DNA from 2 places in the Actinomadura monticuli genome. Region 2 is predicted to be linked to the other one. Evidence: predicted binding sites of a transcription regulator. Region 2 holds the regulator's gene; the other holds the start of a gene.
The links. Region 2 encodes HspR, which represses chaperone genes until heat shock. Its sites were predicted from a motif close to ANTTGAGTCNNNNNGACTCAANT; they were not measured.
Positions count from the first base shown of each region.

Region 1: a site for HspR is predicted at 1,749-1,771, ahead of lon (endopeptidase La). Genes of this name have one in related genera too.

Region 1 covers NZ_JAXCEI010000003.1:381,839-385,244, forward strand. Annotated here, with positions in the region: gene SM611_RS08345 (helix-turn-helix transcriptional regulator) at 1-620, opposite strand, end outside; gene SM611_RS08350 (SDR family oxidoreductase) at 724-1,437, shown strand; gene SM611_RS08355 (hypothetical protein) at 1,434-1,604, shown strand; gene lon (endopeptidase La) at 1,806-3,406, shown strand, end outside.
Region 2 covers NZ_JAXCEI010000006.1:364,709-368,114, forward strand. Annotated here, with positions in the region: gene clpB (ATP-dependent chaperone ClpB) at 1-1,284, opposite strand, end outside; gene SM611_RS16335 (heat shock protein transcriptional repressor HspR) at 1,326-1,778, opposite strand; gene dnaJ (molecular chaperone DnaJ) at 1,838-3,007, opposite strand; gene grpE (nucleotide exchange factor GrpE) at 3,095-3,406, opposite strand, start outside.

The sequences.
Region 1 (3,406 bases), on a different contig from region 2:
AACGGGTCGCTCGCCGAGCGCAGTTCGCCGACCAGGGCCGCGGCCGGCTCCGGCGCGGTCAGCTCGGCGGTGTGCAGGTGGGCGACGCTGTTGCGGGCGACCCGGTCCCAGTCGGCGAAGACCGACCGCGCGTCCGGGTGCAGGAAGGTGTAGCGGATCGTGTTGCGCCGCCCGGGCGGCCAGTCGCCGAGCCCGTGCATCAGCGCGAGGCCCTCGGCGTTGGCGGCCAGCACGTCGTTGACCTCGTTCAGCACGTAGGCGGGGCTCGGCCGGAGCGACTCCAGCATCAGCAGCAGGCCGGGACGGGCCGGCCGCGGTGCCGGGGGACGCCGGCGGGGCGTCCGCCCGGCGGTCCGGTCGGCGAGGCCGAGCAGGTGGGCGTGCTCGTCGTCGCTGAGCCGCAGGGCGCGGGCCAGCGCGTCCAGCACCGAGTCGCTGGGCGCGGTCTCGCGGCCCTGCTCGATACGGGTGTAGTAGTCCACGCTCACCCCGGCCAGCGCGGCGAGCTCCTCCCGCCGCAGCCCGGGGTTGCGCCGGGGGCGCGGGCCGATGGGCAGCCCGACGTCGGCCGGGCCGATCCGCCCGCGCCGGATCCGGAGGAACGTCGCCATCGCGTTCATGCCGTCGAGTCTGCCACCGGCCGTCCCGCGCCTGGGTGGCCGTGTCGCACCCAGGTGTCGCGCGGCCTTCCGCGTCGCCGCGGCGGCGCCGGACACTCGGCGCATGACCAACGTAATGATCATCGGCGGCGGCTCCGGCATGGGTCTCGCCCTGGCCCGGACCCTGCTCATGGACGGCGCCGACGTGACGATCGCCGGACGGTCCGAGGACCGGCTCGCCGCGGCCCGCACGGAACTGGAATCGGCCGGGCACGGGAAGATCCGCACCGTGCGGGCCGACATCGGCAGGGAGGAGGACGTGGCCGCCCTGTTCGCCCGCGCCGGGGAGGTCGAGCACGTCGCGGTCACCGCGGCGGACGCGACCGGCGTCTACGGCCGGACGCCGGACCTCCCGACGGCGACCGCCAGGGCCGTCCTGGACGCCAAGCTGCTGGGGGCCTGGCTGGTCGGCAAGCACGGGGCCGGCCGCGTGACCGGCTCGATCACCTTCACCTCGGGCATCAACGCCTACCGTCCGAACGGCGCGAACACGATCATGGCCGCGGCCAACGGCGCGCTCGCGTCCCTGGCCCGCGGGCTGGCGATCGAGCTGGCCCCCGTCCGGGTGAACGTCGTCTCGCCCGGCTGGGTGGACACCCCCATCTGGGAGCAGCTCGGCGTGGACAAGGGCGCGGCCTTCGCCGAACTGGCCGGACGCCTGCCCGCCCGGCGCATCGGCACGCCGGACGACATCGCCCAGGCGTTCGTCTCGGTGATGGGCAACGGCTTCATCACCGGAACGGTCCTGCACGTGGACGGCGGCCATCACCTCACTTGACCGGCAGCGTCGTCCTGCCGCGGGCCGGGCGGGCGGACGGCGCGTCCCTCGTCGTGCTGCGCGCCCCTCCCGGCTCGCGGGACGCGCCCGGCGTGGCGCAGTACTTCGAGCGGCGGCTGTCGCGCGGCGTGGAGTCGGTCCGCGGGCTCGGGACGAACGGGGGCTGAAGGGTTCCGTCGGCATCCCGCCGGGAAGTCGCCGCGGAAGGCGTTGTTGGAACACGGTGCCGCTCTTCGGCGATGATCCGCCGCGCGCGGGTGTGTGATCGCTGAGAGCGAACGTTGCTGCGGAAACAAAATGCTGCTCCGTTTTCTTGAGTGTGTATGGCTCAACTTGAGGTTGGGTCGGCGACGGACTTGGAGCTGAGCATGAGCGAAACCCTGACGCTGCCGGTGCTGCCCCTTGAGGACGGGGTCGTTCTGCCCGGCATGGTGGTCCCCCTGGACCTTTCCGAGAACGGCGAGGTCCGGGCGGCCATCGAGGCCGCGCGGGCGGTGGCCCAGTCCCAGGGGCCGGGCATCCGGTCGACGGGCAAGCCGCGGGTGCTGCTGGTGCCCCGGCTGAACGGGAGGTACGCGGGCGTCGGCACGCTCGGCGTGATCGAGCAGGAGGGGCGGCTGCCCGGCGGCGAGCCGGGCGCGGTCGTCCGCGGCGTGTCGCGGGTGCGGATCGGGACCGGGACGACCGGGCCCGGCGCGGCGCTGTGGGTCGAGGGGACCGTGATCGAGGCGCCGCCGGCGTCGGGGCGGGCCCAGGAGCTGGCCAAGGAGTACAAGGGCCTGGTCAGCGCGATCCTGCAGAAGCGCGGCGCCTGGCAGGTCGTGGACGTCGTCCAGCAGATCGACGACGCGTCCACCCTGGCCGACAACGCCGGGTACGCGCCCTACCTGACCGACGAGCAGAAGATCGAGGTCCTGGAGACCGTCGACGTGGTCGAGCGGCTGGAGCTGCTGATCGGGTGGACGCGGGACCACCTCGCCGAGCTGGACGTGGCGGAGACGATCCGCAAGGACGTCCAGGAGGGCATGGAGAAGACGCAGCGGGAGTTCCTGCTGCGGCAGCAGCAGGAGGCCATCCGCAAGGAGCTGGCCGAGCTGAACGGCGACCCCGCCGACGAGGAGGACGACTACCGGGCCCGGATCGAGGCCGCGAACCTCCCCGAGAAGGTGCGCGAGGCGGCGCTGAAGGAGGTCGACAAGCTGGAGCGGTCGTCCGACGCCTCGCCCGAGGGCGGCTGGATCCGCACCTGGCTCGACACCGTCCTCGACATCCCGTGGAACGAGCGCACCGAGGACGCCTACGACATCGCGGGCGCCCGCGAGATCCTGGACGCCGACCACGCCGGGCTCGACGACGTGAAGGAGCGCATCGTCGAGTACCTGGCCGTGCGCAAGCGGCGCGAGGACCGCGGCCTCGGCGTCGTGGGCGGCCGCAGGAGCGGCGCCGTGCTGGCGCTGACCGGTCCTCCCGGCGTGGGCAAGACCTCGCTGGGCGAGTCGGTCGCGCGGGCCATGGGCCGCAGGTTCGTCCGTGTCGCCCTGGGCGGCGTCAGGGACGAGGCCGAGATCCGCGGTCACCGCCGCACGTACGTGGGCGCGCTTCCCGGACGCATCGTCCGGGCCGTCCGCGAGGCCGGCTCGATGAACCCGGTCGTCCTGCTGGACGAGGTCGACAAGGTCGGCGCCGACTACCGGGGCGACCCGACGGCGGCGCTGCTGGAGGTCCTCGACCCCGAGCAGAACCACACCTTCCGGGACCACTACCTGGAGGTCGAGCTCGACCTGAGCGACGTGCTGTTCCTCGCCACCGCGAACGTGGTGGAGGCCATCCCCGGGCCGCTGCTCGACCGGATGGAGCTCGTGGAGCTGGACGGCTACACCGAGGACGAGAAGGTCACGATCGCCCGTGACCACCTGCTGCCTCGCCAGCTCGACAAGGCCGGGATGGAGGCGTCGGAGGTCGCCTTCGG
Region 2 (3,406 bases):
GTTCAGCTCCTCCATCTTCAGCCGGTCCACCGAGCGCTGCAGCTCGTCGATCTCCACCGGACGGGAGTCGATCTCCATGCGCAGCCGGGACGCGGCCTCGTCCACCAGGTCGATCGCCTTGTCCGGCAGGTACCGGGAGGTGATGTAGCGGTCCGACAGCGTCGCCGCGGCGACCAGCGCCGAGTCGTTGATCTGCACCTTGTGGTGCGCCTCGTAGCGGCCCTTCAGCCCGCGCAGGATCGCGATCGAGTCCTCGACCGTGGGCTCGCCGACGAACACCTGCTGGAAGCGGCGCTCCAGCGCGGCGTCCTTCTCGATGCGCTCGCGGTACTCGTCCAGCGTCGTCGCGCCGATCATGCGCAGCTCGCCGCGCGCCAGCATCGGCTTCAGCATGTTGCCGGCGTCCATCGCGCCCTCGGCCGCGCCCGCCCCGACGACGGTGTGCAGCTCGTCGATGAACGTGACGATCTGCCCCTCGGACTCCTTGATCTCGTTCAGGACGGCCTTCAGCCGCTCCTCGAACTCGCCGCGGTACTTCGCGCCCGCGACCATCGCGCCGAGGTCCAGCGAGACGAGCTTCTTGCCGCGCAGCGACTCGGGCACGTCGCCCGCGATGATGCGCTGCGCCAGGCCCTCCACGACCGCGGTCTTGCCGACGCCGGGCTCGCCGATGAGCACCGGGTTGTTCTTCGTCCGGCGCGACAGCACCTGCACGACCCGGCGGATCTCCGCGTCGCGGCCGATGACCGGGTCGAGCCGCCCGTCGCGGGCCGCCGCCGTCAGGTCGACGCCGTACTTCTCCAGCGACTGGTAGGTGCCCTCGGGGTTCTCGCTGGTGACGCGGGCGTGGCCGCGCACCTTCTCGAACGCGTCCAGCAGCGCCTGCGGCGTCGCGCCGAACTCCTTCAGCAGGCCCGCCGCCGGGCCGCCGTCCGCGGCGAGCCCGACCAGCAGGTGCTCGGTCGAGACGTACTCGTCCTCCAGCTGCTGCGCCCGGTTCGCCGCCGTGTTGATCGACCGCTGGAGCTGCGCGGCCAACCGCGGGGACGACACCGTCGACCCCTGCGCCCTCGGCTTCGCGGCGAGCTGCTCCTCGGCCCGCCGCCGGATCGCCTGCCAGTCGGCGCCGACCGCCTCCAGCAGCGGCACCGCCGTCCCGTCCGGCAGCGCGATCAGCGCCGCCAGCAGGTGCTGCGGCTCGACCTCGGGGTGCCCCTCGGCCGCCGCCCTGCGGACCGCGACCGACACCGCCTCCTGGCTCTTCTGCGTCAGCTTGTAGTCCATGTCCCGTCCCCGTGAAAGTGCTGTGCTTAGTGAGTTGCGGACTAGTCGGTGTTGCGCTCGTGCCAGACGACGACGCTGGTGTGCCTGATGGGCACCAGGTCGGCGCCGGGGGTGCCGGTCGGCTCCCCGTGCCGCCGCTGCTGTGCCAGCCGCGCCGCCACGGACCGGGTCGACTCGAGTTCGTTGGCGAGATCCTCCAGCGCGGCGTGCGCCTTCGCGAGCTCCTCGCGGAGCCGCACGTTGTCGCGCTGCAACTCCAGGATGTGCTTGATCCCGGACAGGTTGATGCCCTCCTCCTGCGAGAGCCGCTGGATCTCGCGGAGCATCACGATGTCGCGCATCGAGTAGCGGCGGCCCCGGCCCGCCGTCCGGCCCGGGCACACCAGCCCCATCCGGTCGTACGTCCGCAGCGTCTGCGGATGCAGCCCGGACAGCTGCGCCGCCACCGAGATCACATAGACCGGGGTGTCATCGCCGAAGGGGTCAGCGCTCATGGCTCACTCCGTTCGCCCGCGCCCGGGAGCACGCCGCGCCGCGTGTGGGCGTCATGCCTTCACTCCTGTCTGGCCTGCTGGAGGAGCTCGGTGCGGAGGTCCTCGCCGCCGCCCGACTCACGGAGCTTGGCCAGCGCCTCGCGGGACTGCTCGTCGAGCTTCCGCGGGACGTGCACGTCGACGGTCACGAGCAGGTCGCCCTTCGTCCCGTCCCGCCGGGTCGCGCCGCGGCCCTTCACCCGGAACTTGCGGCCGTTGGGCGTGCCCTCCGGCAGCTTCAGCGTGACGGGCTGCCCCTGGAACGTCGGCACCCTGATCTCGCCGCCGAGCGCCGCCTCCGGGAACGTGACCGGGACGGTCAGCGTCAGGTTGTCGCCGCTGCGGCCGAACACCGCGTGCGGGAGCACCTTGATGTGCACGTACAGGTCGCCGGCCGGGCCGCCGTTCTCGCCGGGCGCGCCCTTGCCCTTCAGCCGGATCTTCTGCCCGTCCGCGACGCCCGCCGGGATGCGGGCCTGGATCGTCCGGGTGCCGGTCGCGCGGCCGCTGCCGTGGCAGACCGGGCACGGGTCGTCGACGACTAGGCCCCGGCCGCGGCACTCCTTGCACGGCTCCTGGAAGCCGAAGTTGCCGAGGTTGCGGGTCTCGTGCCCGGTGCCCTCGCAGTTCGGGCACACCCGCGGCACCGTGCCGGCCTTCGCGCCCGTCCCGCGGCAGCTGTCGCACGCCGCCTCGCTGGTCAGCTTGATCGGGACGGTCACGCCGTTCATCGCGCGCCCGAACGACAGCGTCACCTCGGTCTCGACGTCCGCGCCGCGCCGCGCGCGCCGCGTGCCCGTCGTGCGGGTGCCGCCGCCCCGGCCGAACAGGCCGCCGAACAGGTCGCCGATGCGCTCACCGGCGCCGCCCGTCTGCGTCCCGCCGCCGGGCTGGCCGAACAGGTCGCCGAGGTCGAACCCGAAGCCGCCGCCGCCCTGCTGGCCGCGGAACCCGCCCGGCATCGACCGGACGGCGTCGTACTCCTTGCGGCGCTTCGCGTCGGACAGCACGTCGTAGGCCTCGGAGACCTCCTTGAAGCGGTCCTCGGCGTCGGAGTCGCCCTTGTTGGCGTCCGGGTGGTACTTGCGCGCCAGCTTCCGGTAGGACTTCTTGATCTCCTCCTGCGAGGCCGTCTTCGCGACACCGAGGACCTTGTAGTAGTCCTTCTCCAGGTAGTCCTTGGTGCTCACGGCGCCCCGCCTTCTGCTATCGCCACTTGCCACATGTCGTCCACGCCCCCGGCCGGGGCCCGCCGCTCGGGACGGGCCCCGCGGGGCTCATTCGCCGTCGTCGCCCGGCTCGCCGTCCGCCTCACCGGCGTCGGCGTCCGGGTCCGGGTCGGCCACCGCGACGCGCGCGGGCCGCAGGATCCGCTCGCCGATGCGGTAGCCGGGCTGGAGGACGTCCACCACGCTCGTCTCGGTCACCTCCGCCGAGAGCGAGTGCATGAGCGCCTCGTGCACGGTCGGGTCGAAGGGCTCGCCCTTCTCGCCGTACCGCTCCAGGCCGAGCTTGCCGGTGACCGCCTCCAGGCTCTCCGCGACGGACTTGAACCCGCCGGTGAGCTCGTCGTGGTCACGGGCGCGGCC